Regions from separate parts of the Fictibacillus marinisediminis genome, predicted to be linked through region 3. Evidence: predicted binding sites of a transcription regulator. Region 3 holds the regulator's gene; each other region holds the start of a gene.

Region 1 (10,426 bases), 4.0 Mb from region 3:
GCGATCGTCGGATTAACCATTACCTTTATCACAACGTGGGCCTTCAGCCACCTGTCAACAGATACAACGTATGGACATATCTTGTTCCTGTATGTCTCCCGTATGTTCGGCATGTCATTCTTGATGATGACTGTTATGACAGCAGGAATGAACCAGCTGCCGCGGCACTTAAACAGCCACGGAACAGCCACTTCCAATACGATGCGCCAGGTTGCGGGGTCACTCGGTACAGCTTTTCTCGTTACTGTGTTCTCCAACCGCCAGGAGTATCACATGGCGGACTATTCCAATGTAGTGACGAGCGCAAATCCATACATTGCGGATAAGCTTTCAGCGCTCGGGCAAGGACTTGCTCAGATGGCAGGATTACCTGGGGGAGCAGGAAGTTCACTTGGGGTTCAAGTGATCTATGGAACAGCAGCTAAACAAGCAGCCATCGACGGAATCAATGATTCGTTTATGGTCGCGACCGGAATCGCTGTTATCGCCCTCATCCTTTCCTTCTTCATCAAACGGGTCATCCCGCCAACAAAATAAATGACTTGAGGCAAGCTCACCCATTGAGCTTGCTTTTTTTATGAAAACCCTTACATGTCAAGGGTTTTGCTTGCCTGCTTCTTTTAAAAACCACCCGGATTCTTGCATTTTCCGCAAGATTTATTCTTCCATAATTCTCCCTCTGCCATTCCCTCATACCCTGTCACTTCCTTTGATCCGATTAAACCATGCATCCTCCGTTTTTCTCTCTTTCTGGGCCGTATCCGTACTATCTCGGCATGAGCGGTTGTATCGATTTTGAAGCTTCGTTATACTCGTAACCGTTGTTTATTGAACGGGAAAAAACAAGGAAATGAGGAGTGAAAGAGTTGAATTTATCTACTACTAAAAATAAACGAATTGTGGTAAAAATCGGATCAAGTTCACTGACAAGCAGGCATGGAGAAATCAGCCGCAGAAAATTGGAACGGCTGGTCGACGAGATTGTCATGCTTAAAGATGAAGGACATGAAGTACTGCTTGTTTCTTCTGGCGCTGTGGCAGCCGGCTACAGAAAGCTCGGCTGTCTTGCGAGACCAACTTCTCTTCCTGAAAAACAAGCTGCAGCATCGATCGGCCAAGGGCTGCTAATGGAAGCTTATTCTGAACGATTCCTATCCCATGGCTATACGGCTTCACAAATCCTGATTACGAGAAGTGATTTTTCTGACCGAAAACGATACAACAACGCGCGCAATACGATAAACGTATTATTGGATCGCGGCATCGTTCCTATTATAAATGAAAATGACACGATTACCGTTGAACGTCTGAAGTTCGGTGATAACGACACCCTTTCAGCAAAAGTATCAGGGCTTGTAAATGCCGATCAGCTGCTGATTTTGTCAGACATCGACGGGTTATATACAGATGACCCAAGAAGCAATCCAGACGCAAAGCTTTTAGAAGAAGTATATGAGATCACACCAGAAATTGAAGCTTCAGCCGGTGAGTCCGGAAGCGAGGTCGGAACCGGCGGCATGCGTTCTAAGATAGATGCAGTCAAGATTGCGATGGCATCGGGCATACCTTCATTTTTAGGGGATGCAGCAATACCCCACATTATCTATAATGCGGTTCAGGAAACAGCCAAAGGAACGTACTTTACACCAAAAGACGATTCAGAAAACCTGGATGTCAGAAGACAGTGGATTGCTTTTCATTCCGGTCCTGAAGGAGAAATTATTGTATCGAATGAAGCAAAAGACGAGATTGCAGAACACAAAAGCCTGTATCCTGACGGCATTGAATATGTAGAAGGCTATTTTAAAAAAGGTGCCGTTGTGCGAATTAAAGATTTGGACGGCTTACAGATCGGCGTAGGTGTCAGCAATTATTCTTCAAGACAGCTGATCAAGATTAAAGGGCATTCCAATGACGAGATCGCGGACATTATCGATGTTGATCCGCAAGAAGCCATTCATAATGCTGATCTTGTGTGCCACACCCAGTTAGCTGTACCACTATTATCTTAAGGAGGCGTTGGATGAGTATTTTAGAATCTGATGTTAGAAATAAAACCAATGTAAAAGAACAGGCGAAGGCCGCACAAAAGGCCTCAAAAGAACTTGCCATACTGAATGAAAAGGATAAGAACGAAGCGCTCTTCATATTAGCTGATGAGCTTGAAGAGCAGGCTTCCTTTATATTAAATGAAAATGAAAAAGACTTGCAGAACGGCAGGGAGAAGGACTTCAGCCAAGCCTTTATGGACAGGCTCTCTCTTACCGAGGAAAGAATTGCAGATTTTGCCGAAGGACTCAGACAAGTAGCTGGCCAGGATGACCCTGTCGGTGAGACTGTCAGTGAATGGACCCTCGACAACGGAATGAGGGTTGAACAAAAACGTGTACCGCTCGGAGTGATTGGCATGATTTACGAAGCACGGCCAAACGTCACTGTGGATGCTACCGGCTTAGCTTTAAAGTCAGGTAATGCAATCGTCTTAAAAGGCGGTTCAAGCGCCATTCATTCCAATAAGGCCATTATCCAGGTCATTCAGCAGGGGCTGGCTAAAACCAGTATTCCTGCTGATGCCGCTCAATTGATTGCGACAACAGATAGAAAAGCCTCAAGTGAGATGTTTACGATGAAAGAACACATTGACGTACTGATTCCACGCGGAGGCGGTTCGTTGATCAATACGGTTGTGAACGAAGCGACGGTTCCTGTTCTTGAAACAGGCGTTGGAAACTGCCATATTTACGTTGATAAAGAGGCTGATTTGGAGAAAGCCCTCAATATACTCATTAATGCGAAAACCGACCGTCCTGCGGTCTGCAACGCAGCAGAGACCTTGATCGTTCATAAAGACTGGCTCAATGAGTATCAATCTGTGCTAGAGAACGTGCTGAAGGAACATGGAATTTCCGTTCATGGCGACGAGTTTGTTGTTTCTGCCTTCGCCGATGCTGTTCCAGCTTCCGAAAAGGATTGGGCAGAAGAATTCCTTGGCCTTTCTATCGCGATCAAAACCGTAGAGAGTACAGAAGAAGCGATTGAACACATCGACCGCTACGGTACAAAGCATTCAGAAGCAATCGTCACAGAAGACGCTGCCACAGCAGAAGTATTTATGAGCCGCATCGATGCAGCAGCTGTATACCATAACGCTTCTACACGCTTCACAGACGGTTCTGCGCTGGGCTTTGGAGCTGAAATCGGCATCTCTACCCAAAAGCTCCATGCACGCGGCCCTATGGGCTTACCAGCGCTCACTACGACAAAGTACTGCATGACCGGTGACGGACAGATCAGATAATCAGTAGTTCTAAAAAGCATGGCGCGTTTGCACCATGCTTTTTTATAAGGAAAAGCGTCTCTTTTGTCGTTATTGAACCAAATGAGAGAATAATTGAACGAAAGAAGGAGATAATTGAACCCAAAGGACCAGTAATTGATTCTAACTAAGTATTCAGACTTCTTCACAGCCATAAAAACCCGAAACATTTACGCCACACGGCATCAAAGCTTACAAGCTAACTGTATAACTGGAATTTTTTATAGAAAATAGTCCTATTTTCTAAATTTTCTGTAGTATATTTTTGAAAACGTGGTATACTAAATGTAACAAAATGTTCACAAAACAGACCTAACTTCGTCACAATTGCAAACGCTGTCATCTACTTAAGGAGTTGATTGTAATGGATGTGTATGTTGTATATCTATTCGTGGCCACGGCTACTCCGCTATTCCTATGGCACGATCATAGAAAGCTTGCTTTATGGCAGATTCCGTTTATCGCGATCATGTGGCTCTATGTCGCGCTTTTCTTGGCAGGAGATTTGAATCCGCTGGCTCATCTGCTGTTCAATATCGTGTTTGTAGCCAACGTGGTATTTGCTCATGTTGCAGCTTTTAAAATCTATGCGATTCCGTTTATCCGTCGTGAAAGAGAACGACGTAAAATTTACCGTGAATCTAAATAAGTAACCATAAAAAAGCTCCTTGCAGGAATTCTGCAAGGAGCTTTCTTTGTGCTTCTATAGGAAGATTTAGTGATCCATACCTTCCATGTCTTTATCCATCTTATGGCCGTCCATCTCCATTTTATGATGGTCATGCTTTGCATGTCCTGCAGACATTACCCATACACTACCTGCAACGATAACGATCGCGATGAATGCAGCAAACAAGATGTTTCCTGTCTGGGTTTTGCCTGTAAGCGAGCTGCTCTTTTCGGAGCTCTCTGTCATATGCATGAACATGAGAAGCTGAAGAGCCGCTTGCAAGAACGCAAAGATAAAGATGATGATAAGAATCGTTTGTTTTGAAAAGCCTGTTTCAAATGTTACCCATAGAGCTAATGCAGTAAGAACGATGGACAGGATATAACCAACCACGTGTTTCCAAGGTATACCGCCATGTTCGTTTGATACAGCTTGATTTTGTGGATTAGCCATTGTGCAACACCATCCCTGTCAAATACACGGCAGTGAAGATGAAGATCCACACAACATCAAGGAAGTGCCAGTATAAACTTGAGATAAAGACCTTCGCTGACGTCTGAGGCGTTAATCCTCGTCTTGCCACCTGTATCAAGATTAAGGTAATCCATGCAATACCCATTGTTACGTGAAGTCCGTGCGTTCCTACGATAACGAAGAATCCAGACCAGAACGCGCTTGTTCCTAGTGCTGCACCTTCATGTACGTAAGTAACGAACTCGTAGATTTCATAGCCCAGGAATCCTGCACCCAGCAAGAGCGTGATGATCATCCAGACAAATAATCCTTTTCTGTTGCGTTTGCGCATTTCGTGAATCGCAATACCGCAAGTGAAACTGCTGGTCAACAGCAGGAATGTTTCAATCAATACACCTTTAAGTTCAAACAGCTCATGAGGTGTAGGCCCATCTGCAGTTCTGTACATCAGAACGAGATAGGTAGCAAACAACGTAGAGAACAACGCAATTTCCGCCCCAAGGAATATCCAGAAACCGAGGATATTCAAGCGCCCGGTTTCTGATTGATATTCTAAAGGCGTGTTATGATCGTGTACTTCTGCATGTGCCATTGTTCACGCCTCCTTTAAACGGTAATCCGTTCAGTTTCTTTTATTTCATCAACACTTACATAGTAACCTTCATTCTTATCAAATGAGCGGATGATCAAGGTAATGAATACACCGATCAATCCAACGATGCCCATCCAGTACCATTCGAATACTAATCCGAAACCTGCAACGAAGAAGAAGGACGCCATAACGAACGGTACTCCTGAGTTGTCAGGCATGTGAATCGGCTTAATATCAGCCAATTTCGGTGTTACTTCTTTCTTGTCATTGCGGATCGCGACAACTGGATCCAACCCTTCAACAGTTGGAGTTACCGCAAAGTTATAGTGCGGCGGTACGGCAGATGTAGTTGCCCACTCAAGTGTACGTCCAAGACCCCAAGAGTCACCAGTGTTTTCACGCTCTGAGTAACGGAAGCTGTAGTAGATGTTATAAACAAGGGCCAGGAATCCGATACCCATCAAGAACGCTCCTACAGTAGAGACCATATTAAGATCTCCCCAGCCTGATGCTGCGCTGTACGTGTAAACACGGCGAGGCATTCCATCAAGGCCCAGGAAATACTGCGGGAAGAAACATACGTTAAATCCGATCATGAACAACCAGAATACCCATTTGCCAATACGTTCATTCAGCTTGTAGCCGAACATTTTCGGATACCAGAATACAAGTCCTGCGAAACACCCAAAGACTGTTCCGGCGATCAATACATAGTGGAAGTGAGAAACAAGGAAGTACGTATTATGGTACTGGTAGTCAGCTGCAGCCATCGCAAGCATGACACCTGTTACCCCACCGACAACAAAGTTTACGATAAATCCTAGTGCCCAAAGCATTGGTGTCGTAAATGAAATCTTACCTTTGTACATCGTAAACAACCAGTTAAAGATCTTAATACCGGTCGGAATACCGATCAGCATGGTACTGATCGAGAATGCAGTGTTAACTGCTGCTCCTGAGCCCATTGTGAAGAAGTGATGGACCCAAACCAAGAAGCTGTATGCTGCGATAAGAACCATCGCCCATACCATCGCTTTGTAACCGAAAAGCACCTTGCGGGCAAATGTACTGATAATCTCTGAGAACATACCGAAGGCAGGAAGGATAACGATGTATACTTCCGGGTGGCCCCAAAGCCAGAACAAGTTCGCCCATAGCATATCCATCCCCGCTCCTTGAAGCGTGAAGAAATGAGCTCCGAATAAACGGTCAAATGTCATAAGTGCAAGCGCTACTGTAAGAATAGGGAACGCGAACACGATGATGACCATAGTAATGAGCGCAGACCAAGTGAACATTGGCATTCTGAACAATGTCATGCCTGGCGCTCGCATTTTTAAAATCGTTACCAGGAAGTTAATACCCGTCAACAGGGTACCGATCCCGGCGATCTGAAGACCGAGCAAGTAGTAGTTCTGCCCAGGTCCAGGACTTAACTCATTACCGGCAAGCGGCATGTAGGCTGTCCAACCAGCAGATGGTGATCCACCGATAACGAACGAGATGTTAAAGAGCATTGCTCCGATAAAGAACGTCCAGAAACTTACGGCATTCAAATAAGGGAATGCAACGTCACGCGCTCCGATTTGAAGCGGGATAACTACGTTGATCAAACCAATCAAGAACGGCATCGCCATGAAGATGATCATGATCGTACCGTGTGTTGTAAAGATTTCGTTATAGTGCTGGGCATCAAGGAATTTTGCATCCGGTACAGCAAGCTGTGTACGCATGAGCAATGCATCGACACCACCGCGGAATAGCATAAGAACCGCAGAAGCGATGTACATGATTCCTAATTTTTTATGGTCAACGGTAGTGAGCCATTCTTTCCAAAGCCACTGCCATTTTTTAAAATATGTCAGATAAAATAGAAGTCCGATTACTGTTAGACCGATGGAAACGTCCGCACCGTAAATCAGCGGGTCACCGGTAACAAAAAATTCATCCCATTTCATAATTTAGTGCCTCCTCTATTAATGGGAATGAGATTCCCCATGAGAGTCTTGTTCCGGCTTGTTCGCATCTTTCGCCTTTGAACCGTGCGGGTTTTGCGGAACTACTCCTAAGCGTTCACGGGTCTTCACTGCATAGTCTCTATCTTTAGCGTGATCTACCCATTTTAAATGTGTGGATGAGAATGTCATCTTTTTTGCTTCGCCCTGAAGCATTAACTGATCGTACTGTTTTTTAGACAACTCAGGCGCCTTGCTCTTCGTATCTTTTGCCCATTTGTCAAAATCGCTTTGAGAAACAGAATTCACATCAAAAATCTGGTGAGTGAATCCTTCACCATTAAAGTTTGAGTTACGGCCGGCAAATTTGCCCTTATGATCCGCCTGCAGATAAAGCGTTGTTTCCATACCAGGCATCGCGTACTTTTGGCCCCCAAGTTCAGGAACCCAGAATGACGACATGGAATCTGCTGAAGTCAGCTTGAATTCCACTGGCCGGTCTTCCGGAATGTTAATGTAGTTGACGGTTTCAATGCCTTGCTCCGGATAAGAGAAGATCCATTTCCAGTCAACTGCTGTCGCCGTAATGACGATCGGTTCTTTATGCGCAGAAGCCTGCGGCGGTTTTTCAAGATCATAAATGGTCTTAATCGTCGGAATAGCCAAAGCGATGGTAATAAGTATCGGGATAGCCGTCCAGAGTATTTCTAATTTTTTGCTTCCCTCTTGTTCAGGTTCCCAGTTGGACATATCTTTTCTGTTTTCACGGTATTTAATCACGATCACCGTGAATAAGATATACACTACAAGTAGAATAAGTGCCATGAATCCTATAGAATAAAGAATAAGATCCTTCTGCTGAGCCCCAACAGGTCCTTTCGGATCTAGAACTATATAATTGCTGCAACCGCCCAAGAAAAATACGGACAGCATAAGTCCTAACGCAAAAAACGGTCTTAACCGCTTAAACACTAGGCCCACCTTCCTTCCTGTAAACATATAAGTGAGATTTCTCACTGTAAACTTACTAACTTTGTGCTTTCGTTCACATAATAACAAATTTCCCCCAAAAATAGACCTTCTTTTATGAACTGTCATAAGTTCTTCAAGTAAAATTCACTAGTTCATCACATATTTATCAAAGAATGTTCATATTTTTGGAATTTACTTCTTGTTCTTCCATTTCTCAATTTATACCGTGGCGAAGTGAAAAAGCCGCCTGTTCGGCGACTCTTTTACAGTTCTAAATTCTTTATTTCCTTTAAAGGGACAGATTAAACCAAGTTTGCAGATTAAATCAAATTCATGACAAATGTTCCACATGGAACGTTTTTTCTTCATGATTCGACGTGCTTTTTTATGGATTCCGGATGATAGACCATCTTACCTCCATAATGTCCTGTGATGGAAAGTGTCACTGCTCCTGCCAGAGAAAGAATAATCACAATCGGCATTAAAGGCGGAATCAGGCGAAAACGATGGAGTAAATTCAGCAGGATCACAGCTCCAAATATGAATAGGGTGATGAGCGCATAAGTCTCATGCGGCTGAACACCACTTTCGATACTGTGCCCGATCTGTTTTCTTGCAAAATGCTCAGCACCGTCTCCTGAAATATAGGCCACAATTCCCATAACAAACCCTGAGGAAAACAAGTATAGAGCCATTTGATCAAAAAACGGTTTCTTCCATATTGCTAAAATCTGCGCCAAAACTCCAATGATCAGCAGCGCAATCGGAAAATGTACAAGGACAGGATGAAGGGGTGTAGATAACATACCGGTCAGCTCCTTTTTACTCGGTATAGACAACGATACAAGAGGAAACTGAAATTTTACTGAAAAATAAGGTGAACTATAAAATATTTGCTAAGATCGGCAGTCTTACTGAAAATATCGTACCTTCGCCCGGCCAGCTTGAGACTTTAATCGTTCCATCGTGCAGATCTGTGATGGCCTTGGCGATGGATAATCCCAATCCTGCACCCCCAGCCTGCCGAGACCGCCCTTTCTCCACCCGGTAAAAACGATCAAAGAGATAAGGAATTTCTTCTGCAGGAATGCCTGCCCCTTTGTCTTCAACCGTAAAGCTCAGGATCCTTCCTTCTTCTTTTTGAACCGTAATGGAAATGGAAGAACCAAGGACTGAATATTTGCAGGCATTATCAAGGAGGACATGAAGCAGTTCTTTTATTCTGACCCGGTCAGCTTCCACCAGCATTTTGTCATCAGGTACATGTAAGGCAATCTGCCTTTTACCCTCGTACAGCCGCTCATATTGATGAACGAGCTGGCCGGCCAGCTCTGCAAATGAAAAGGACTCTTTGTTCATCTTGAGTTGACCTGCATCCTCTTGTGCCAGCATAAGAAGATTGGCGACAAGTCCGTTCATTTGGCGGACCTCATCCTTCAATTCATTCAATGTTTCCTGAGAAAAGGGTGAAAGTTTATCTCTTTCTTCATTTTCCAAAACCTCAAGGGAAGCAGAAAAAATACTGATCGGCGTCCGGAGCTCATGGGAAGCATCAGCAATAAACTTTTTTTGTCCCTCGATGTTCTGAATGATCGGCTTCATCGCCTTTCTAGCCAGCCGGTCTCCCATGATAACAGAAATCATTAAAGCGGCAAGCCCGATTAATGAAAGAGAGAAGAACCAATGTTCAATTTTTTCATGAATGCTGCTAATGTTCTTTCCTACAAAAAGGGTGGAATTTTTATCGATGCGAGCACTGGCATAAATGATGTGCATCTCGTCTCCGAAATGGCCTTTTAAATTCTTAAGCTTCCCCTCTGAACGGCAGCAAGGCTGTTTGCGGACAAATTTGCTGAAGGTCTGTGCATCCTTGCCAGCTGGCTGCACACCTCTAATAGAATGTGCAGATTTGCTCAATACGACCGAAAAATAAAGCGATGGAGAAGCCTCAGGTTTTACTTCAATAGCATCTTGTCCTTTGTATTTCTCCAATTCATAGTGCAAGATGTCCTGAATATCCTCATTGGCTGTCTCAAACAGCATGCTTTTTACTAACAAAAAAAGAACGGCAAGAACGATGAGAAGTGTTATAAAAAACCAGGTGCTGTAGTTCCAAGTGAGTTTTCGTCTGAGATGGTTCAGCATTATTCTTTCTCCATTCGATACCCGATGCCTCGGACCGTCTGAATGTATTTTTTCCCTCCAGATGGATCCAGCTTTTTCCTCAGCAGTTTAACGAAGGCTTCAAGGGTGTTCATCGTAACATCGCTATCTGCTCCCCACACATGCTGGAGGATGCTATCTCTTGTCAGCACCTGATTCTTATGACGGGCAAACAAAACGAGCAGCTGAAATTCTTTTGGCGTCAGCTGAATTTCTTCTTCTCCGCGATTTAACACATGGTTCTGGATATCGAGTCGCAGATCGCCAATCATCACCCAGTTATC
Region 2 (10,426 bases), 3.3 Mb from region 3:
AATTCAAGATGCTTTTGGAAGAGAGACGACGAATGGAACAATATTGAATTTACTTATTCGGCATATTATCCATCATCGTGGTCAAGCAACGGTCCTCATAGATCAGGCAGGTCTAAAGGTTCCAGGAGTCTATGGTCCATCAAGAGAAGAATGGATAGAGATGGGGAAAAACGCTCCTTTATAAAATATTGTTTATAATATGGCCTGCTGCTTCATTCGTATCTGTAAAAACGTTCACATTGTTTTACAATCATTCTTGATAGTAAATTGAGACATATAGAACCTATAATTGCCGTGGAGGATGCAGAAGCCAAATAGTAGGATGAATGGATCAGAAAGCAAATGCTTCATGTCATAAACATAATGACCCACCAGTTTCACGGAGTAACGTTATGTTATTCCTGCCCTTGAATTAGGAGCTTCCGATTATCTATAAATTGTTCATTGTTATGGAGGAGATAATATGGTTTATTCACAGGAAAATGACAAAGCTATTAGAAAATATTTTCAATCAGGAAATATAAAGCTTTCTTACCTTGACTTTGGAGGAGAAAGTCGGAAAATTCTTATTATGTTACATGGATATATGGGTAATGCAAGAACATTTTCTGAATTAGCAACTAAATTCAAAGATTGGCGAGTTATTTGTTTAGACCAACGAGGTCATGGTTGGAGTCAACATCCTCCAAAGAAGGATTACTCACGAGAAAACTACGTGACCGATATTCTAAACCTAATACGTACAGAACTTGGCGGACAACCTGTAACGATGTTGGGTCATTCATTAGGTGGACTAAACGCTTATCAGTTTGCGGCTCGATATCCGGAGTTTGTGAAAGCAGTTATTGTTGAGGATATCGGTGCAGAAATTAACGCTGACTTCTCCTTTGCCGAGAAGCTCCCGAACCGTTCTGCTTCATTAAAAGAACTGAGAGAATCACTTGAACGTGTAGGACTTAATTCTATAGATTATTTTTCAGAAAGCGTGTTTGAGGATGAAAAAGGTTGGGGGTTTTGTACTGATTTAAAAGGAATGAAAGTTTCCGTACAAAACTCAAATGGGGTTTGGTGGGAAGACTGGCTGTCTTCTACTTGTCCTATTTTGCTAGTTCATGGCAGAAAAAGTTTTATTCTTGACTTAGACCAAACTGAACGTATGGAATCACGAAGACCGAACACAAAACTTGCAGTTTTCGAAAAATGCGGTCACGCTGTCCATTCTGATGATTTAAACGGTTTTTATCAGGTAGTAAACAATTTTCTCGATCAGCTGAATTAGGGGTGCCTACCAATTTCTTCATTCAGAGTATCGGCTTCTAGTTTAATATTTTAATCCCAATTTCTCATTTATATCACTGAGAGATTGGCGTTTTCTGTGGGTACCCATTAATGAAAGAATACGCATGTAATGTTTATTTCTTAAGACTTCATAAAATGTACACACAATAACATTAAAGAGGAAATACCAATCATACAAGCTACCCATTAACCAAGCTGTTTGTATATCGCCTGAGTCAATGGCTATATAGATAGCTGTTGGGGTTGTTTGTGTTTTCCCTGGGATTTTCCCTGCAAACATTAGAGTAGCTCCAAATTCACCTAATGCTCTTGCAAAACTTAAGATTCCACCCGAAATAATAGATTTAAGTCTAGAGGAATAGTGACAACCATAAATAAGTTGAGTTCATTTGCGCCATCCACACGAGCAGCATTCTCAATATCCTCGTCAATCGATTCAAATCCTGTTTTATAGAAGATTGATACATTGATACTTCTCAAACAGGTTCTATTATTAATGAAACATTTTTAAAGGAAGGCTGCTGAATTTCAGTAGCCTTCCTTTTTATTGTTCAAATAAAAAGTATTTGACCTATGAAGGTTTTTTAGGTGAGTGTTGGTTTTCCCATCAATGATTAAAAGAAGATATTTAATATTAAATGCCTGTTATAGTGGTTGTGCAAGTGTGCGTAATAATAGTATGGGTTTCTTAGGGATTGGTCCTAGCTTACTAGTCAGTCACAAATTGTTTTAGGGCATCTATGGTTTATTGATTCAATTGCAGCAGGTATTTTAGGTATATTAACTTTGTCATCTCTCATGTTAGGAGATTCATTACAGTCCTCCTTAAAAAAAGCATCTAAAGTTATGGGTGAGGGAAACTCGATAATATTAGAAGCATTAAGTTATATTGACCCCAAACTAGATATAATTGAACATTTTCTACGTACCTCCCAAAAATTAAATTTACCTTTTTATTCAATGTCTGGAGTAGTATTTGAATAGACTTGTGTGGTAGTTCTTTTTGAAAATATGATTGATGAATTTTTATACAAAGTTATAAGTGGTAAAGTCTATATAACAAAATAAAAATTCCAAGTAATTATGAAATATACTTTGTTCTTTCTTTAAAATATAATGTTTTCTAATAATTTTTGAAATAATTTGTAAAAATATGTACTTATATATGAGAATTATTTTAATGAATTATGAAAAATCACAGTAATTTTCTATGAACGTAATCGATACTGAAGCAGGACATGTATAAAAAAGGTTGACAGAAAAGGGGGAGGTCTCAAGTGATGAGACCTCCTTTTTATCATCCCTTAAATCAAGTAGAATATAAAACCCGAAATAGTAGACATGGTAAAGACAGAGAAAGACAAACGTATAAACCAGCCCCTTTTTAAAGATGGATTTTAATAAAATGATTTCGGGCAAACTGGCGCCAGCCGAACTGATGACCATGGCCATTACAGGTCCTAACGCCATCCCTTTTGCTATCAGAATCTGTGAGATGGGAATCATGCTCGACAACCGAATGTAAAGCGGGATTCCGATAATGGCGACAATCGGAATCAGCCACCAGTGGTCTCTTCCAAAAACGGATGAAATCCATTCTGTTGGAACCAGTCCGTGAATTACGGCTCCAATGGCTGCCCCGATAACCAAGTATGGATATACACTTTTCATGAGGTCCCAAGTTTCTTTTAACGCCAATTTGACATTGAACTTTTGAGTTTGTTCTTCGTATCCTGTCATCACCACGTTTTTACCTGAGTTTTCGTACCCCTAAAGCAATAGAACCGAATGATTTTAACGTTTCAATCCACATACTTTATCTCCTTCTTAAGAGCACGCACTGGTGCAGCAGGTCTCCGTTTTTAATAATGCAGGCATTGCCTGACTTCTTGTTTTACTTGTAATCTGTGGATCGTGATGCATCCAGGCATTTCTTGCGTTTCTTTCCACCTTTTCTTGACGGGCTTTCATCCATTGGTAAACGGCATACTCATGAAACATAGTTATTCCTCCTAGGTTTTAATCAAATAATTTTGATCTATTAATCAAAAAAAATTGATGTAATATCGAAAAAATTTAACAGCCTGGTTTAAAAATGCAGCAGAGTTCGTGCGACAGCAAATGATTAATTTCTTCTGTATTGATGTTGTAATAGCTCCAGGTGCCTCTTGTTTCCTTGGTTAGAATGTTGGCATCCCACAAGATTTTCAAGTGATACGACAATTTAGATTGCGTCATATCCATGAGGGGAGCAAGGTCGCAGACACACATACTTCCTCTTTGGGTTAGGATGTTCATTATTTGCAACCGCTTTTTGTCGGCAAGGGCTTTGAACTTGCTTTCATACATCTCAAAATCATTTTCTGTTGAACGATGGTTGTCATTTGAAACATCTTTAAGCGGAATTTCTTTTTGCACGTTCATTCACCTCGATTAAAATCAAACTTTCTTGATGTACTCATACTATATCCATTATTTTCATATGTCAACTCCTTTATCAAAAATAGTTGATTTAAATTCGAAAGTACTATTTTACTTACTTTTATCTTATGTTGAAACATAAAAGAGGTGAACATTAATAATCAATTTTTTTTGATTAAACACTTGCAATTAGCAATATCTGCTAATATACTGTCAATAAATCAAGAAAAATTGATTTAGTGAGGAGGAGAAAATTTGAGCTGGTTACGCAAACTAACTGGAAAGCCAACTAAACAATCTGATTGCTGCAAGATTGAAATCAACGAAGTAAAAAAAGAAGCGAAAGAATCGAAAGAAGTGGAAAAATCGAAAGAAGCGTCGTGCTGCAATAAATAAAATCATTCTTGGATGGAGGGTTTCACGATGAAAATGCATGTGGGCATCAATGTCACGGATCTGGAAAAATCCATGGAGTTCTATTCTAAGATTTTTAATACAGATCCAGTAAAAGTGAAGGCAGATTATGCAAAATACTTACTCGAAGATCCAGGTCTTAACTTTACATTAAACCTCAAAGGCAAAGTATCAGGAAATCAGGTCGGCCATTTCGGTTTTCAAGTGGAAAATGCGGAAGAAGTGATAAAACACAAGGATCGTTTAGAGAAGTTAGGATTTTTTGCCCGTGAAGAAATGGATGTATACTGCTGCTATGCCACTCAGGATAAATTTTGGGTGACGGATCCAGACGGGAATGAGTGGGAATTCTTTTATACGAAGAGGGATACCGAAGTACATGAACCAACAAAATCAGCGTCGTGCTGCTAAATCATTCTATGTCACCTGTCATTCTGGCAGGTGACTTTTTGTTGATACGAATTTACGGTTGCGTACATAAGTATATACTTATATAATGATGACGGATAATGTGATGATATTGGAGGTGCTTGCTGGATGGCCAGTCAGGAATTAAAATTGGAAACCGCTGCTACCATACTAAAATTATTAGGCGATAAAACACGGTTAGCCATGGTGAAAATAATGTCTGAGAACGAATGCTGTGTCTGTGAATTTGTCGATCTGTTTCAGATGAGCCAGCCAGCCGTTAGTCAGCACCTGCGAAAGTTAAGGGATATCGGTTTAGTAAAAGAACGGAGAAACGGGCAATGGATCTATTATTCATTAAATGCTGCTTATCCTTTTCGTTCGTTTGTCCTGCAAGTGATTCAGGGCTTACCGAGTCAGCAGTATCGTATAGAAGAATTAGAGGCACAGGGAAAACGAATTTCTTGTGATAGTTAAGGAGGTATTATATTTGTGAGCTCAGTCATTATTGCCAGTATCCTATTTTTAGCCACACTGACGTTTGTGATCTGGCAGCCTAGAGGTCTTAGTATTGGGTGGTCAGCTTGTGGAGGAGCTTTTATTGCTTTGCTCTTTCAAGTGGTCTCCTTTAAGGATGTAATAGATGTAACGGGAATTGTTTGGAACGCTACTCTCACATTTGTTGCTATTATCATTATTTCTCTTATTTTAGATGAGGTAGGGTTCTTTGAGTGGGCGGCTCTTCATGTGGCCCGCTTTGCGAATGGAAACGGGATCAGAATGTTTTTGCTGGTAACGGTATTGGGAGCAGTGGTGTCCGCTTTCTTTGCCAACGACGGAGCTGCGTTAATCTTGACTCCGATCGTTTTAGCAATGGTTCGCCATTTGAAATTTGAGCACAAAATGGTGATTCCATTTATCATGGCCAGCGGGTTTATTGCAGATACGACTTCCTTGCCGCTGATCGTCAGCAATTTGGTGAATATTGTGTCAGCCGACTTTTTCGGCATCAGTTTTTCGGAGTATGCCAGCCGTATGATCATTCCCAATCTATTTAGTCTGCTGGCAAGCATTCTTGTACTCTATCTGTATTTCAGAAAAAGCATACCAAAGACATACGATGTCAATCAGCTGAAAAAACCGGCAGAGGCCATTAAAGATGTAAAAATGTTTACATTGTCATGGTATGTTTTAGCTGCATTGCTGGCGGGATACTTTATAGGAGAATTCTTCTCGGTGCCTGTATCCTTCATCGCCGGCATTATTGCGATTATATTCTTGATTGCAGCCAGAAAAAGTCCAGCCGTTCAAACGAAAACGATCATTAAAGGTGCACCTTGGGCGGTCGTATTCTTCTCTATCGGTATGTATGTTGTCGTGTATGGTTTGCGAAATGCAGGACTGACCAATTTATTGGCCAGTGCCATTGAATCTGTCACACATCATGGACTATTTGCAGGAACGATTGGAATGGGCTTTATCGCAGCGGTCATCTCTTCTGTGATGAATAATATGCCAACCGTTATGATCGATGCGTTAGCCATATCTGATACCCATACGACAGGTGTCATGAGGGAAGCCTTGATTTATGCGAACGTGATCGGTTCGGACTTGGGGCCGAAACTTACACCGATTGGTTCGTTAGCTACATTATTATGGCTTCATGTGCTGAATACTAAAGGCGTGAAAATAACATGGGGATACTACTTTAAAATTGGGGTCGTTTTAACGGTTCCAACCTTGTTTATAACGTTGACAGGTCTCTATCTATGGTTAATTATCCTTCATTAAATTGAGTTAAGGAGTGTTTGAGAATGGCTAAAAAAACAATCTATTTCTTATGTACCGGAAATTCATGCAGAAGCCAGATGGCAGAAGGCTGGGCTAAAAAGCATCTTGGTGAAGAATGGGAAGTAAAAAGCGCAGGGATTGAAGCACATGGCTTAAACCCCAATGCGGTTAGAGCGATGAATGAAGTGGAGATTGATATTTCGAATCAAACGTCTGACATCATTGATCCGGATATTTTTAATAACGCAGATCTTGTTGTCACGCTCTGCGGGGATGCGGCTGACAAGTGCCCGATGACTCCTCCGCATGTAAAACGGGATCACTGGGGATTTGATGATCCGGCGAAAGCGGAAGGAACAGAAGAAGAAAAATGGAAGGTGTTCCAGCGCGTCCGTGATGAAATTGGCGGGCGCATTGCGGCATTTGCCAATACAGGAAAATAACAAGCAAGGCTTACCCGTCGAGGTAAGCTTTTTTTTTGCCGATTTAATATGGCGGATGATAGAAGGTCTGAGGATAATGGCTTGGATAATACTGATCTTGGCGTTGTTCTCCACTGCAGTTTTTCGGCGGCCCGATAAACGTGGTGGACTGGACGGGTGCGACCGTTTGGATCCATTGTTTTTCATTCATGCAATATGTGTGAGCCATGATGTTGGACGGGGTGAATTTTAAAAGATCGGAACCCAGGATGACATCCGGGGTCGGTGAGTTGAATATAGCCAGCAGGTGGGTTTGGTCAGAGGCAGCTACTTCATAATGCCACCAGCCTTGAGGAACGTTAGCAACCTGCCGGGGTCCGATCGGATAGTGATGGAACTGTTTCGTAAACGGATTGAAGATGGAAACAACAGCAGAACCGGAAATGCAGTACACAAGCTCTGCGGCATTTTGGTGATAATGAGGTTCGACGACGTTATTGGTGCTCAAGAAAATATCCAATAAGGAAACATTGTCCAACGTGTTTAACTGCTGGATCCCCAAAACATTTATATAATTCTCGCGGTCTTTGGTGAACACGTTGCTGCTGACATCGGCGGTGTATTGAGTGGCTGGTGATGTGTAATCCAGGTTTTGCACCATAGTTTACCCTCTTTCTTTTGGCAGATGGTCACTAACATACCCTATGCAGATGCCCAGATGGCGTGACAGTATATTTTCCTGCTGCGGCCTCATTTGTCCACTTTGTGACAAATGAAGCAGAACAAGCCTTATTTTTATGAAAGTGTGATTTATATCACATATGAGAAAAGCCCCTCCGTTATAGCATGAAATAGTACTTATTACACTCCGTCAGGAAGATAGAAACACTGTTTCAGGTTATGAAAGGAGAGGTCACACATGAAGAAACATACGTCCAGCTATCTTTGGAAGGTTTCTGCTCTGGGCATCACCCTGTTAGCACTTCTAACAGGATGCGACCGGCGGTATCTCGTCTTTAATCCGTCCGGGCCTGTCGCGCAAAAGGAGTTTGACTTAATTGTATTGTCAGCGGTTTTATGTGCCGCTGTGGTGATACCGGTTTTAATTTTGCTGTTTTATATCGTATACAGGTACCGTGACAAACCGGGCAATAAAGCACCGTATACGCCAGAGTGGAATGACAGCAAAATATTGGAGATCGTGTGGTGGGGAATTCCGGTCATCATCATTTGTATTTTAGGAGTTTACACTGCCAAAACAACGTATTCTCTTGTCAAACCGCCAGTGACAGATGTAAAACCGATTACCATTCAGGTCACCTCACTCGATTGGAAGTGGCTGTTTCAGTATCCCGATCAAAAAATTGCGACCGTCAACTACGCGGAAATTCCGGCCGGCGTTCCAGTTCAATTCCAATTAACATCGGATTCGATGATGAACTCGTTCTGGGTTCCAGAGCTTGGCGGACAAGAATATACGATGCCGGGAATGGCGATGAGGCTCTGGCTCCAGGCAGACAAGCCGGGAACGTACTTCGGATCTGGTGCCAACTTTACCGGAAGAGGTTTTGCACATATGAAATTTAAGGTGGTTGCCAAGCCGCAGGCTGAATTCAACCAATGGGCAAAACAAATCAAAAAATCAGCTCCGGCGCTAACTCAGGAGAGATATGATCTGCTGACGAAAAAAGGACTGGCAGAGAAACAATCATTTTCCTCGTATCCTGAATCCTTGTTTCATAACACGATCGACCGCAACGGCGGCAAATATATGAAGCCTGAGATGAAGCACGGGGGACATGACATGTCGATGATGGACCACGATAAATAATAGAAAAGAAGAAAGGGGGAAAAACAGATGGCAGACAAGGCGAAAGGATTTTTTGTAACCGGCGATCCGCTGATTTATGGCGCGGATGTTGCCATTGTGATCACGCTTCTTGGTATTTTGGTTTTTCTTACGTTTTTTAAAAAATGGGGCTGGCTGTGGCGCGAGTGGCTCACAACCGTTGATCATAAAAAAATCGGAATTATGTATTTGGTATCCTCCCTCCTCATGCTGTTCAGGGGAGGAGTTGACGCACTGCTCATGAGAATGCAGCTGGCTTTCCCGAATTCACACTTTTTGGATTCACAGCATTACAATGAGATTTTTACGACGCACGGCACAATCATGATTTTGTTTATGGCGATGCCCTTTATGTTTGCACTGTTTAACATTGTGGTGCCGCTGCAGCTCGGAGCGCGCGATGTCGCGTATCCGTTCTTGAACGCGCTGAGCTTCTGGCTGTTTTTCTTTGGCGCCATGCTGTTCAACTTATCCTTTGTTGTGGGAGGATCACCGGATGCCGGCTGGCTGAGCTATCCGCCGTTATCCGAACTTGCTGGAAGCCCTGGGCCGGGACAAAACTTCTATATCTGGGGAATTCAAATCTCGGGGATTGGAAGCCTGGCAACTGGAATTAACTTTCTCGTCACCATTTTAAAGATGCGTGCTCCCGGCATGAAACTCATGAAGATGCCGCTGTTCTCCTGGTCTGTACTGGCCAGCTGCATCACGATCATCTTCGCGTTTCCTGTATTGACGGTAACACTGGCGTTATTGTTTGTTGACCGCTTTTTCGGTGCCCATATCTTTACGGCAACCGGCGGCGGAAACCCGATGATGTATGTCAACCTGATCTGGATGTGGGGACATCCAGAAGTGTATATCGTAGTGCTGCCGGCGTTCGGTATCTACTCAGAGGTCGTCAGCACCTTCTCGAAAAAGAAAATTTTCGGCTATAAATCCATGGTATTTTCCATGATGATCATCAGTGTACTTTCCTACTTTACGTGGGTCCACCACTTTTTCACGATGGGTGCCGGAGCCGATGTGAATACGTTCTTTGCCATAACAACGATGGCAATCGGTATTCCGACGGGTGTTAAAGTATTCAACTGGCTGTTCACGATGTTCCGCGGCCGCATCAGCATGACGCAGCCGATGCTCTGGACGCTCGCTTTTATTCCCTGCTTTGTCGTTGGGGGAGCGACAGGGGTCATGCTGGCTGTTGCGCCGGCTGACTATCAGTACCATAACAGCTATTTCCTGATTGCCCACTTTCATCAGGTCCTGATTGGCGGGGTTGTCTTCGGGTATTTGGCAGGACTCTACTACTGGTGGCCGAAAATGTTCGGCTTTAAATTGAACGACCGCCTCGGCAAATGGGCGTTCTGGACATGGAATATCGGGTTCTATGTATGCTTCATGCCGCAATATGCGCTTGGATTCATGGGCATGACCCGCCGTGTCTATACGTACGGATGGGACATGGGCTGGGCGCCGTACAACCTTGTTTCCACGGGTGGCGCGTTCCTTATGGGAATCGGCTTCGTGTTCCAGGTATGGCAGATCCTCTACAGCATCAAGAACGGCGAGCGCGATCTTACAGGAGATCCGTGGAACGGCCGGACGCTGGAGTGGTCCATTCCATCTCCTGCTCCGCTTTATAACTTTGCCCATATTCCAAAGGTGAGGAGTGATGATGCCTGGTGGGATATGAAGGAACATAAGCATGGAGCTGCTTCTGAAAAAGAAAATAAAGAGTTTGAACCGATCCACATGCCTAAAAACTCAGGTATTCCATTTTTCATGGCGGCGTGCTGGTTTGTAGCAGGATTTGGGCTTA
Region 3 (10,426 bases):
GACCTTTGATTTTGCCAATGCGATCAAGTACTACAGGCTGCACCGCCACATTAAAAAATATAAGAAATAACACAAAAGCCGGTCCTCTTTTAAAGGAACCGGTTTTTTTACTTCTTTTCAAATCGGCGGATGGAGAATGAAGAAATATCTTGTTCACTCTTTCCCGCTATGATTAATTCGCTTAAAACCTGGCCTACTACAGAGCTGAATTTAAAACCATGTCCTGAAAAGCCTGAGGCAATGGCCACGTTAGAATGGTTCGGATGTAAATCGATGATGAATTTTTCATCTGGCGTCATAGTGTACATACAGGTTTTACCGAATTTCAACGGCCCGCTTTCAGGCATATAGCGGTTCAAAAAACCAGCAAGATCGGATTCATCTTCCTCTTGTTCACCAAAAAGAGCTAATGGCTCATCCGGATTGATTCGGTCTCCTCCATCATGCCGCCCCGTCTTTAGCCCCGAACCGTTGATGCTTGGAAAGCCATAATAAAGACCTTGAAGTGTATCTACAGCAAAGGATGGAAAGGATTGAGAGTTATACAATTCTTCATGGGCATCGAACCAGGCAAATGTTTTTCTCACCGGTGTAAGAGGAAGATTCAGCTTTAGCTTGGCAAGTAGTGGCCCAGACCATGCTCCTGCCGAAACAACCAGGGCATCTGAAGAAAATGTCTGTTCCTCCGTCTTAACGGTTACTTTCTCGCCTTGGATATACAGTTCTTTAACCTTCTGATTGGTCAGAATCTCTGCTCCGTACTTTTCTGCAAGCTCTCGATAAGCTTCAATACATTCCTCGCATTTTAGCACTCCGGACGTTGGCTCATAGCATCCTATATAGTTTTCAGGCAATGTCATTCCCGGCCACCGCTCATTCACTTCATGCGAAGACAACACTTCAAGAGGCAGAGAATAAGTCTTTGAACTGGAGATAATGTTCTTAACGAATTTGGATTGATGATCCCCGGCATTCAAGACGCCTGTTTGAAGAAACAGCTCTTTGCCTGTCTCTTTCTCCAGAACTCTCCACAACTCCCGTGCTTTCAGAACGAACGGAACATACTCTTCTCCCTCTGCGTACGCATACCTCATCATTCTTGTATCCCCGTGGTGGCTGCCTTTGTTGTGCGGTGGATCATATGAATCTAACAATAAGGTTCTTTTCCCGCTCTTCGATAAAAAAGATCCTGCCGCCATTCCCATAGAACCGGCTCCAATGACAATAACATTATAGTGCATGATTTATTACCTCCATCTAGAAAAGCGCAAGCGCCCTGCTAAAGTCCGACAAGCGCTGGAGCTCTTGCACAGCAACACGCTTTTTGTGTTGTGAAGTAAGAGTGAAGCGACCTCGAGGACTTGGACGCTGGAGCTAGACATTACATCTATGCAAAGCTTTCTAGTAAAAAAACACACCTCATTAATCGAGATGTGTCTTTTCCAATTCAAGATCAAGCATAGCCTCTTCTTCTGCTTTCAGCCGCTTTTTATAGGCATTCGCCGAAATTAAAATACTGATCTCATACAGAATGATGAGCGGAACGGTGATGGTCAAGTGTGAAATCAGCTCTGGAGGACTGATCAGACCCGCCACAACGATAATTCCAAAATAAGCGAATCTCCTGATCTTTCGTAAAAAATGAGGAGTCACAAGCCCAAGCCTTGTTAAGAACATGACAAGGACCGGAAACTGAAACAACAAACCAAACGGCAGTATTAAACTAAACAAAAATGAAAAATACTCGTTAATCCCATATTCCCCTTCGACATTCAGCGAATTCGCAATGTTCGACATGAAATGAACGACGAGCGGAAACAGAATGAAGTAGCCGAAGCTCAGTCCGGCTGCAAACAGCAGAAAGGAAATCGGAATGTAAGAGAGTGTTACTTTTCTTTCATTTTCAAAAAGACCGGGACTGATAAAAGCCCATATTTGATAGAGCGCCACCGGCAGGGAAAGCAAAAGCGCAATAATAAAAGCAAAATCTATATATACCTTCAGAGGATCGGTAAGATTAAACGCGTTCATCTGGATGTCTTTTGCTACATTGTCACTTTGCAAATAAACAATGACGGGCTTGGCAAAAAAGAGACCCACAACCATAAAGAGAAAAAAGAAAACGGCCGTAATAACGATACGGTTTCTTAATTCACCCAAATGGTCGTAGACCGGCATGTTTTTATCTGACATTTTGTTCATCCTAACTGCTACTTCTGTTCGTTTTGGAGAGACTCTTTTTCTTTCTTGTCGTTATCATGATCATCCATGAGTCCCTGTGTCGCATTTTTAAATTCTCTTAACGTTTTTCCTGCTGCCCGTCCAAGTTCCGGAAGCTTTTTCGGTCCAAATACGACTAATGCGGCCGCGGCGATAAAAACTGCACTACCTGCTCCAATCATTCCAGACACCTCCTTTACTGCAAAATGGAAAATCTATAAATCAACTGATGGGTAATGTTTCATAAAATAAATCAAAGACTGCAATTCCACTGCTAAATCAATATGATGCACCCTGATCTCTGCCGGCAGTGTCAGGCGCGCAGGTGTAAAGTTCAAGATGCCTTTGATCCCAGCCTGAACGAGCTGGTCGGCAATAAACTGGGCAGAGCCCACTGGAACGGTCAGGATGGCGACTTCTACATCACTTTCCTGAAGCTCCGCTACAATGTTGTCGATGGAATGGATCGGAACTCCCGCTACTTCTTTTCCTACCTTGGCCGGATCCACGTCAAAAGCGACCTGGATGACCGTATTATTGTTTTTAATAAAGTTATAGTGCAGGAAAGCGGTCCCTAAATTTCCAACGCCAATCAAGGCAACCTTTGTTACTTCATCCTGGTTAAGCGTTTTCCGGAAAAAAGATAATAAATAGTTTACGTTGTAGCCGTAACCCTTTTTCCCGAGAGCACCGAAGTAGGAAAAATCCCTTCTGATCGTTGCTGAGTCTACTTTTACTGCTTCGCTAAGCTCTGCAGAAGATACCCGCTGCTTTCCTGAAATGGAAAGGTTTTTTAGAAAACGGTAATAAAGCGGAAGCCTCTTGGCAGTTGCCTGCGGTATTTTTATCTGTTCCTGATTCATATTAGAGCCCTCCACTATCAGAAAGCTTATCTACAGTTTACCATATTTTTTAAGTGGTACGTTGAAAATCCCCGTTTTTTCCGCCGGTTTTGCTCTGCAAAAAGGTTGGTCCAATGATCATTCCCTTATCCACGGCCTTGCACATGTCATAAACGGTTAACGCTGCGGCACTCGCTGCAGTCAAAGCTTCCATTTCAACACCGGTATTGCCTTTTGTTTTCACGGCTGCTTCAATATGCAGCCTGTACTTTTCTTTATTTTCTTCTTCCCATTGAAACGTAATATCTACACCCGTCAGGGACAGAGGATGGCACATTGGAATCCAGTCGGATGTTTTTTTCGCTGCCATAATGCCTGCGACCTGCGCAACGGCAAGGACATCGCCTTTACGAAACGAGCCTTCTGTTATTTTTGAGTAGATTTCCTTGTTAACAGCGATTGAGCTTCTGGCTTCAGCTGTACGGACCGTCGCATCCTTATCGGAGATGTCTACCATTTTCGCTCTTCCTTGTTCGTTAAAATGCGTAAAAGATTCCATAACCTTCTCCTTCTTCCTAGAATATACACTATCTTTGAAATCTATGGCGGATGATTTGCACGTTAATTCTAACGAAATGTTGAACATTGATTAGTTGCTCCGCTTCGCTTATGTAAGCTACACTAAGAGTAGACAGAATTCAGCAATACAGGCTAATCGAGCAGCATCTCATTTCGCATTCAGTCTGTGAACCTTGTTATTCGTCGATAGGAATTTGAGGTGACTATACATTGATTATTTTGCAGGTGAATGACTTAACAAAATCATTTGGGGCTGACCCTATTTTATCGAATATTAAGCTGGAAGTCCAAACCCGCGACAGAATCGCGCTTGTCGGAAGAAATGGAGCAGGCAAATCCACGCTTTTAAAAATCATTACCGGTGACATGTCCTACGACTCAGGCCAGCTGATCATGCCAAAAGGCGTCCGAGTCGGTTATCTAGCCCAGGACACTGGCCTTGAATCCGAACTGTCCATCTGGGATGAGATGATCAGCGTGTTCGAGCCGCTTCGGAAGATGGAAAAGCAGCTGCGCAGCATGGAGAGCCGAATGGGTGATCCTGCGCTGACCGCAGATGACACAGCCTACAATAAACTGCTAAAAGAGTATGACGAACTGCAGATCCAGTTCAAGGAAGCAGGCGGCTATCAATACGAATCGGACATCCGCACGGTGCTTCACGGCTTTCAGTTTAGCGGGTTTGATCCGTCAACTCCCGTGCAGACATTAAGCGGAGGGCAGAAAACACGCCTAGCGCTGGCTAAACTGCTCCTTACAAAGCCAGACCTTTTAATACTGGACGAGCCGACCAACCACCTGGACATTGAAACACTCTCATGGCTTGAGCAATATTTGCAGTCCTATCCCGGCGCGATCCTGCTCGTCTCGCATGACCGCTATTTCCTGGATAAAATCGTGACGACGGTCTATGAGATCTCCCGCCATCGCTCTTCCAAGTTTAAAGGTAACTACACGCAGTATCTGGAACAAAAAGCAGAACGCCTTGCACTGGATATGAAAGCCTATGAGAAGCAACAGGATGAGATCGCCAAGCTTCAGGACTTTGTTCAAAAAAACCTCGTCCGGGCCTCTACCACTAAACGTGCACAGAGCCGCAGAAAGCAGCTTGAGAAAATGGAAGTCATGGACAAGCCGCTTGGTGATGAAAAGTCCGCATCCTTCTTGTTCGATATAGAACGCCAAAGCGGCAATGACGTATTAAAGCTTGAGCAGGTCGCTACCGGTTATGAGGACGGTGTGCCGCTCATCACCAACATTGACTATCATGTTTCCCGCCAGGACAGCGTTGCGCTTGTCGGGCCGAACGGCATAGGAAAGTCCACTCTTTTAAAGGCCATCTTAAAACAGCTGCCTTTATTGGAAGGACACATCGCTTACGGCGCCAATGTGAAGATCGGCCATTATGAACAGGAGCAGGCGAACCTCAGCTCCAATAAAACATTGCTGAACGAGCTCTGGGACGAGTATCCGGACAAAACGGAAAAAGAAATCCGAACCGTTCTAGGCAACTTCCTGTTCAGCGGGGATGACGTACTCAAGTATGTCAACGAGCTGAGCGGCGGCCAAAAAGCCCGGCTTGCACTGGCTAAACTAATGATGCAAAAGGCCAACCTGCTGTTATTGGACGAACCGACAAACCATCTGGATCTCGACAGCAAAGAGGTTCTCGAACAGGCACTCATCAATTATCCCGGAACGATTGTTTTCGTTTCACATGACCGTTATTTCATCAACCGGATTGCCACCAAGGTCGCTGAGCTTTCACGGACGAAAATTACAAACTATCTCGGTGACTATGATTATTATATTGCGAAAAAAACCGAGACGCGAGAACGTGAAGAATTAAAAAACAAAAGTCTCCCTTCCTCCCCGCAAGCGGAGGAACCCGCCTCAGCCGGAGCGTATAAACAGGACAAGGCGGCTAAACGCGAAGACCGCAAGCGGCAGAGGAGAATTGAAGAAATAGAGACCCTCTTGGAGAAGCTTGAAACCGAGCAGGCTGTTCATGAAGAAGCGTTATGTGATCCCGCCGTTTACCAGGATTATGAGAAAACGCAGGAACATAATGAAAAGATCGAACAGATCAAAGCAGAAACCGAGCATCTTATGGAAGAATGGGAACTGCTCCAGCTCGAGGAAGAATAATCCCCAACAACGGTGTCAGGCACCGTTGTTTTTATTTTGCTATAATTCACAGTATCCACAAGGTTATACACAGCTTTTATAGATAATAACTCTTTCATCAACATAGTTATACACATTATCCACAGTTTCATAAAATGTTATCCACATTATTTTATGCACAGGCATAGAAAGCAGTTTTATTGCTTTCTTTTCATTTATTCACATTATCCCCTGTCCTGTGGATAACTTTGTCCACATCTCACTAAAGCACTAAAATGCCTCAACAAAAAAATCCCTTCTCACATGTAGAAGGGATTCTTACGTTATTGTGCCTCTAAATCGAGACCTGGTACACCATTGAGTGCCCAGTCTGCTCTTTTCCCTTTTTGATAGGCAATACTGCCGGCTGCTGCGATCATGGCAGCATTATCTGTGCATAAGTTGAGCGGAGGAATAATGAGCTCATAGGGAAGATCGCTGAACTTAGCTTCCAGCGCCGCTCTTAATCCTTTATTCGCTGCTACACCGCCTGCTAAGAGCACCTGTTTCACATGATGCTCACGCGCAGCACGTGCGGTTTTTTCTACAAGCACATCAATGACCGATGCCTGAAAACTCGCCGCCAGATCTTCAGGCTTAATGATCTCTCCACGCTGCGCCGCATTGTGGACGGTATTGATAACAGCTGACTTTAAGCCGCTGAAGCTAAAATCATAAGAGTCTGCTTCCAGCCAGGCACGGGGCAGGTTAAGGACGGGTTCCCCGTCCTGAGCAAGCTGATCAATGTGCGGTCCTCCCGGATACGGAAGGTTCAAGGTACGCGCTACTTTGTCATAAGCCTCTCCAGCTGCGTCATCTCTCGTCTCACCGATCACTTCAAACGAGCCATGCTCCTTCATCAGAACGAGCTCAGTATGGCCCCCTGAAACAACAAGAGCAAGCAGCGGGAATTTCATCTCAGTGATCAGCCGGTTGGCATAGATATGCCCGGCGATATGATGAACCGGTACGAGCGGAAGACCGTGGGCAAATGCCAAGGCTTTCGCCGCATTCACACCGATCAAAAGCGCTCCCACGAGTCCTGGTCCCTCTGTAACGGCAACCGCCGTCACGTCTTCCATCGTAATTCCCGCATTCTGAAGCGCTTCTTCCATCACTACCGTAATCTGTTCAACATGATGGCGTGATGCCACTTCAGGCACGACTCCGCCAAAACGCTTATGGCTTTCAATTTGTGAAGCGACTACGTTTGCCATAATTTCTGTTCCATTTTTCACGAGCGCGACCGCTGTTTCATCACAGCTCGTTTCAATCGCCAGTATAATTTCATCCTGTTTCATCAAAGCATCACCCACATCACTAAAGCGTCTTCACCATTATCGCTGTAATAATTTTTTCTGATACCGCCATCCTGAAAACCAAGCTTGCGGTATAAATTTTGTGCTACATAGTTGCTGACCCTGACTTCAAGGCTGAGCCTTGCTGAACCATAACGCTTCGCCAGTATCATCGCCTGCTTCATGATTGCTTCCCCAAGCTTCTTGCCCCTGTATTCAGGGCGGATCGCCACATTTGTGATATGAGCATCATCTATAATGACCCAAACACCGCAGTACCCAACAATTTTCCCATCCGTCTCTAGTAAAAGGTAGTAGGCAAACTGATTATGGACAATCTCATTATAAAAAGCTTCCTGTGTCCAAGGCAGGGTAAAGGAAGCGTGTTCGATCTCAATGATATCCTGCAAGTCATTGACCGTCGCCAACCTGTATGTGTATGTCTCCTCCATGGTCTGCACCTACTTCTTCTGTGCCGCCAGCCAATTCACTTCTGCTTCAGCAAGCTGAAGGTAGCTGGGAACAAAATGATGCACAGATTCTGGTTCTTTCCCCATTCCGATTCGTGCAAGTTCAGACGGGCGCGGGTTATGATCAGCTGACGTGCCGAACACTGCTTGATCACCGAGCTCTTCTAGAATACTTTCTTTATGCAGCTCTAGATCATTCCCCAAAAACAGAACCGGTTTCTCCAGGCGCTTCAATTCTTCGAGCCAGCTGCTCCTCAATGCAAGCCGGTCCTCTTTTACCGCTTGAAAGCTTCCCTCTTCACAGCCATACAAGCCTGTATATAGCTGGGTCCTCCTGGCGTCAAACAACGGGCAGACATAGCCATTGAAGTATTTTCCGTTCTGAGCCAAGACCTCAAGACTGGAAACACCTGCGAGCTCCTTTTTCAGCGCCCAGGCCAGCGTTTTCGCGACCGTTACCCCGATTCTTACTCCTGTATACGATCCCGGCCCTTTCGCCGTAATGATCCGGTCCAGATCGGCTGGCTTCATATTCATTTCTTTCAATAAATCATGAATCGCCGGCATAACCCGGATGGAGTGATTCTTTTTCAGGTTCGTCGTATAATCCCCAATGACTTTCTCTCCATCAACCACAGCAATACCCATGACGAGGTTCGATGTATCTATGGCTAAGGCCTTCATTTCCCTAACTCCTTACATATCGTAATAAATCGTTCGCCTGCAGGGTGAAATTTCAATTCCCTTTTTTCGTCTCCCGTGCGGCGGATCACAATATTCAGCCGGTCTTCCGGAAGCCGGTCAGCAATGAACTGTGCCCATTCCACCACCGTTACTCCCTCACCTTCAAAATATTCCTCAAATCCCAAGTCTTCATCGCTGTCTTCTAAACGATATACATCCATATGATAAAAAGGCAGACGCCCCTTATATTCTTTAATGATGGTGAATGTCGGTGAATTGACCACCCGCTTTACACCCAGACCCTTGGCAAGACCTTTTGTGAATGTCGTTTTACCTGCACCAAGATCTCCTTCAAGAGTAAGCACATCCCCCGGCCCAAGCAAGGTTCCAAGCTTCTCAGCAAGCTCACTCGTTTCTTCAGGAGAGGCTGTTGTTATTAAAAGTTGTTCCATACCTGCACCTCAATCAGAAAAATGGTTATATCCCGCTTTCGACAGTTTTTCAATCGAAGTTCCTCTGTCCAGCAGCACACCTGGTGTCCCTTTTGTCACCCGTCCGATCACCGTTAAACAAATCCCGGCTTTTTCGCATGCCGCCTGCACTTCAGGAAAGGCATCCGGAGACATTGTCCCGATCAGTTTGTAATCTTCTCCGCCAAACAGCATCCATTCATCCTGCATCTTGCTGGGATAGTGCTGGATGGCTGCACTTTTTGGAAGTTTATCATGAAAAAGTGTGATCGAAACACTGCTCGCTTCAGCGATCTCATTTGCTTCGCTGGCCATGCCATCACTGATATCGTTCAGTGCCACTCGTCTGTTGGACTTCGCCAAGATCCTCCCTGCCCCCACATGCGGCAAAGGAAGCTGATGCTCTTTAACAAGGAGAGCTTCCACTGTGCTGAATTCACCTTGGTGAGACCGTTCTAAAAGCAGGGACAATCCACCTGCTGAATCTCCGACCGGGCCTGATACAAAAACAACATCATCAGGTTCAGCGTTGCTTCTCAAAAGCTTCCTTCCTTGCTCTACCTGGCCCAATACAGTCACAGATAGAACAAGAGGACCTTTCGTAGAAACGGTATCGCCGCCGATCAGATCCATATCATATTCTTCAGCAAGTGCAGCCATCCCCTTGTAGATCTGGGACAGCTCCCCTTCCTCCCATGAAGGCGGAATAGAAATGGAAACCAAGTAAAAGAGGGGGATACCACCCATTGCAGCAATATCGCTAATGTTGGCGGCAAGCGCTTTATGGCCGACCTGAAACGGAGTCAATGTGCTTTGCGTGAAATGAACGCCCTCCACCATCGTATCAAGGCATACAATCTGATCAAGCGCTGAACCTTTTATGAGAGCCGCATCATCCCCAATTCCTTGTATAAGCGAAGACTGTTTATGGCTGGCCGGACTAATCGTTTTAATCCACTCAAATTCATCCTTCATCGTATGTACCCTTCCACTTTCACGATCGTTTTTACAAAAAAGCCCTTTGATTTTTTATTCTATAATCCCTGTGCTTTTTTTTACAAAAAAGCCCTAGGCATCGAATGATCCTAAGGGTTATGTGTCTTTTATTAGTTTATCTTATTTTATGAAAAAAACCTATTTTTACATAAAAAAACACGAAACAAATTGTTTCGTTTACGTTTTAAAAGTAATGGCGGACCCGACCGGGGTCGAACCGGCGATCTCCTGCGTGACAGGCAGGCATGTTAACCACTACACCACGGGTCCATTTATCATTTACTCATGGAGTAGATAAATTAAATTGGTTGCGGGGACAGGATTTGAACCTGCGACCTTTGGGTTATGAGCCCAACGAGCTACCAGACTGCTCCACCCCGCGATGATATGATGTATTCGGCTGACTTTGCCATCCGAACTTATTTATGTCTGAGTCGACAATAATTAATATATCATGAATTTTGAAATCACGCAACCCTTTTTGTATAATTGCACGCCAGTAAATTTTTACTGACGTGCAACTTAAAATTATTATGCCACTTTCTCGTCTTTATTATCCTTTTTATTAAGACCTTTTCCATAATAAAAAGCAACAAGTCCTAAAATCCAGATCGGTCCAACGATAAGAGCGATTCGTGTTTCTTTAAAGTACCCCATGATTCCTACCACCATCAGCAAAAAGGCTAAAGCAATATAAGAAC

Evidence for each region. The regulator Rex, encoded in region 3, represses fermentation and respiration genes when NADH is low (regulators of the CRP and FNR family bind a similar motif). The targets are predictions, from matches to a motif close to TTGTGAAATATTTCACAA.
Region 1: qoxA (cytochrome aa3 quinol oxidase subunit II) is a predicted target of Rex. The motif match lies at 8,041-8,058, and genes of this name have one in related genera.
Region 2: LCY76_RS18740 (ubiquinol oxidase subunit II) is a predicted target of Rex. The motif match lies at 7,559-7,576, and genes of this name have one in related genera.

Annotation. Positions count from the first base shown of each region.
Region 1 covers NZ_JAIWJX010000002.1:4,282,080-4,292,505, forward strand. The annotation lists gene LCY76_RS22265 (DHA2 family efflux MFS transporter permease subunit) at 1-537, shown strand, start outside; gene proB (glutamate 5-kinase) at 867-2,012, shown strand; gene LCY76_RS22275 (glutamate-5-semialdehyde dehydrogenase) at 2,024-3,298, shown strand; gene LCY76_RS22280 (spore morphogenesis/germination protein YwcE) at 3,681-3,965, shown strand; gene qoxD (cytochrome aa3 quinol oxidase subunit IV) at 4,032-4,439, opposite strand; gene qoxC (cytochrome aa3 quinol oxidase subunit III) at 4,432-5,052, opposite strand; gene qoxB (cytochrome aa3 quinol oxidase subunit I) at 5,067-7,010, opposite strand; gene qoxA (cytochrome aa3 quinol oxidase subunit II) at 7,029-7,979, opposite strand; gene LCY76_RS22305 (DUF2231 domain-containing protein) at 8,345-8,785, opposite strand; gene LCY76_RS22310 (sensor histidine kinase) at 8,862-10,124, opposite strand; gene LCY76_RS22315 (response regulator transcription factor) at 10,124-10,426, opposite strand, start outside.
Region 2 covers NZ_JAIWJX010000002.1:3,509,576-3,520,001, reverse strand. The annotation lists gene LCY76_RS18800 (DinB family protein) at 1-184, shown strand, start outside; gene LCY76_RS18795 (alpha/beta fold hydrolase) at 464-1,279, shown strand; partial or broken gene LCY76_RS18790 (molybdate ABC transporter permease subunit) at 1,420-1,749, opposite strand; partial or broken gene LCY76_RS18785 (permease) at 2,604-3,069, opposite strand; gene LCY76_RS18780 (hypothetical protein) at 3,127-3,300, opposite strand; gene LCY76_RS18775 (ArsR/SmtB family transcription factor) at 3,376-3,648, opposite strand; gene LCY76_RS18770 (hypothetical protein) at 3,976-4,116, shown strand; gene LCY76_RS18765 (ArsI/CadI family heavy metal resistance metalloenzyme) at 4,144-4,545, shown strand; gene LCY76_RS18760 (ArsR/SmtB family transcription factor) at 4,672-5,019, shown strand; gene LCY76_RS18755 (arsenic transporter) at 5,035-6,333, shown strand; gene arsC (arsenate reductase (thioredoxin)) at 6,357-6,776, shown strand; gene LCY76_RS18745 (cupin domain-containing protein) at 6,820-7,416, opposite strand; gene LCY76_RS18740 (ubiquinol oxidase subunit II) at 7,675-8,586, shown strand; gene qoxB (cytochrome aa3 quinol oxidase subunit I) at 8,614-10,426, shown strand, end outside.
Region 3 covers NZ_JAIWJX010000002.1:242,035-252,460, reverse strand. The annotation lists gene LCY76_RS01565 (DUF4305 domain-containing protein) at 1-70, shown strand, start outside; gene solA (N-methyl-L-tryptophan oxidase) at 108-1,241, opposite strand; gene tatC (twin-arginine translocase subunit TatC) at 1,423-2,193, opposite strand; gene LCY76_RS01550 (twin-arginine translocase TatA/TatE family subunit) at 2,211-2,402, opposite strand; gene LCY76_RS01545 (redox-sensing transcriptional repressor Rex) at 2,436-3,083, opposite strand; gene moaC (cyclic pyranopterin monophosphate synthase MoaC) at 3,133-3,621, opposite strand; gene LCY76_RS01535 (ABC-F family ATP-binding cassette domain-containing protein) at 3,852-5,789, shown strand; gene tsaD (tRNA (adenosine(37)-N6)-threonylcarbamoyltransferase complex transferase subunit TsaD) at 6,092-7,108, opposite strand; gene rimI (ribosomal protein S18-alanine N-acetyltransferase) at 7,108-7,557, opposite strand; gene tsaB (tRNA (adenosine(37)-N6)-threonylcarbamoyltransferase complex dimerization subunit type 1 TsaB) at 7,567-8,259, opposite strand; gene tsaE (tRNA (adenosine(37)-N6)-threonylcarbamoyltransferase complex ATPase subunit type 1 TsaE) at 8,256-8,711, opposite strand; gene thiL (thiamine-phosphate kinase) at 8,721-9,704, opposite strand; tRNA gene LCY76_RS01505 (tRNA-Asp) at 9,920-9,995, opposite strand; tRNA gene LCY76_RS01500 (tRNA-Met) at 10,031-10,107, opposite strand; gene LCY76_RS01495 (amino acid permease) at 10,257-10,426, opposite strand, start outside.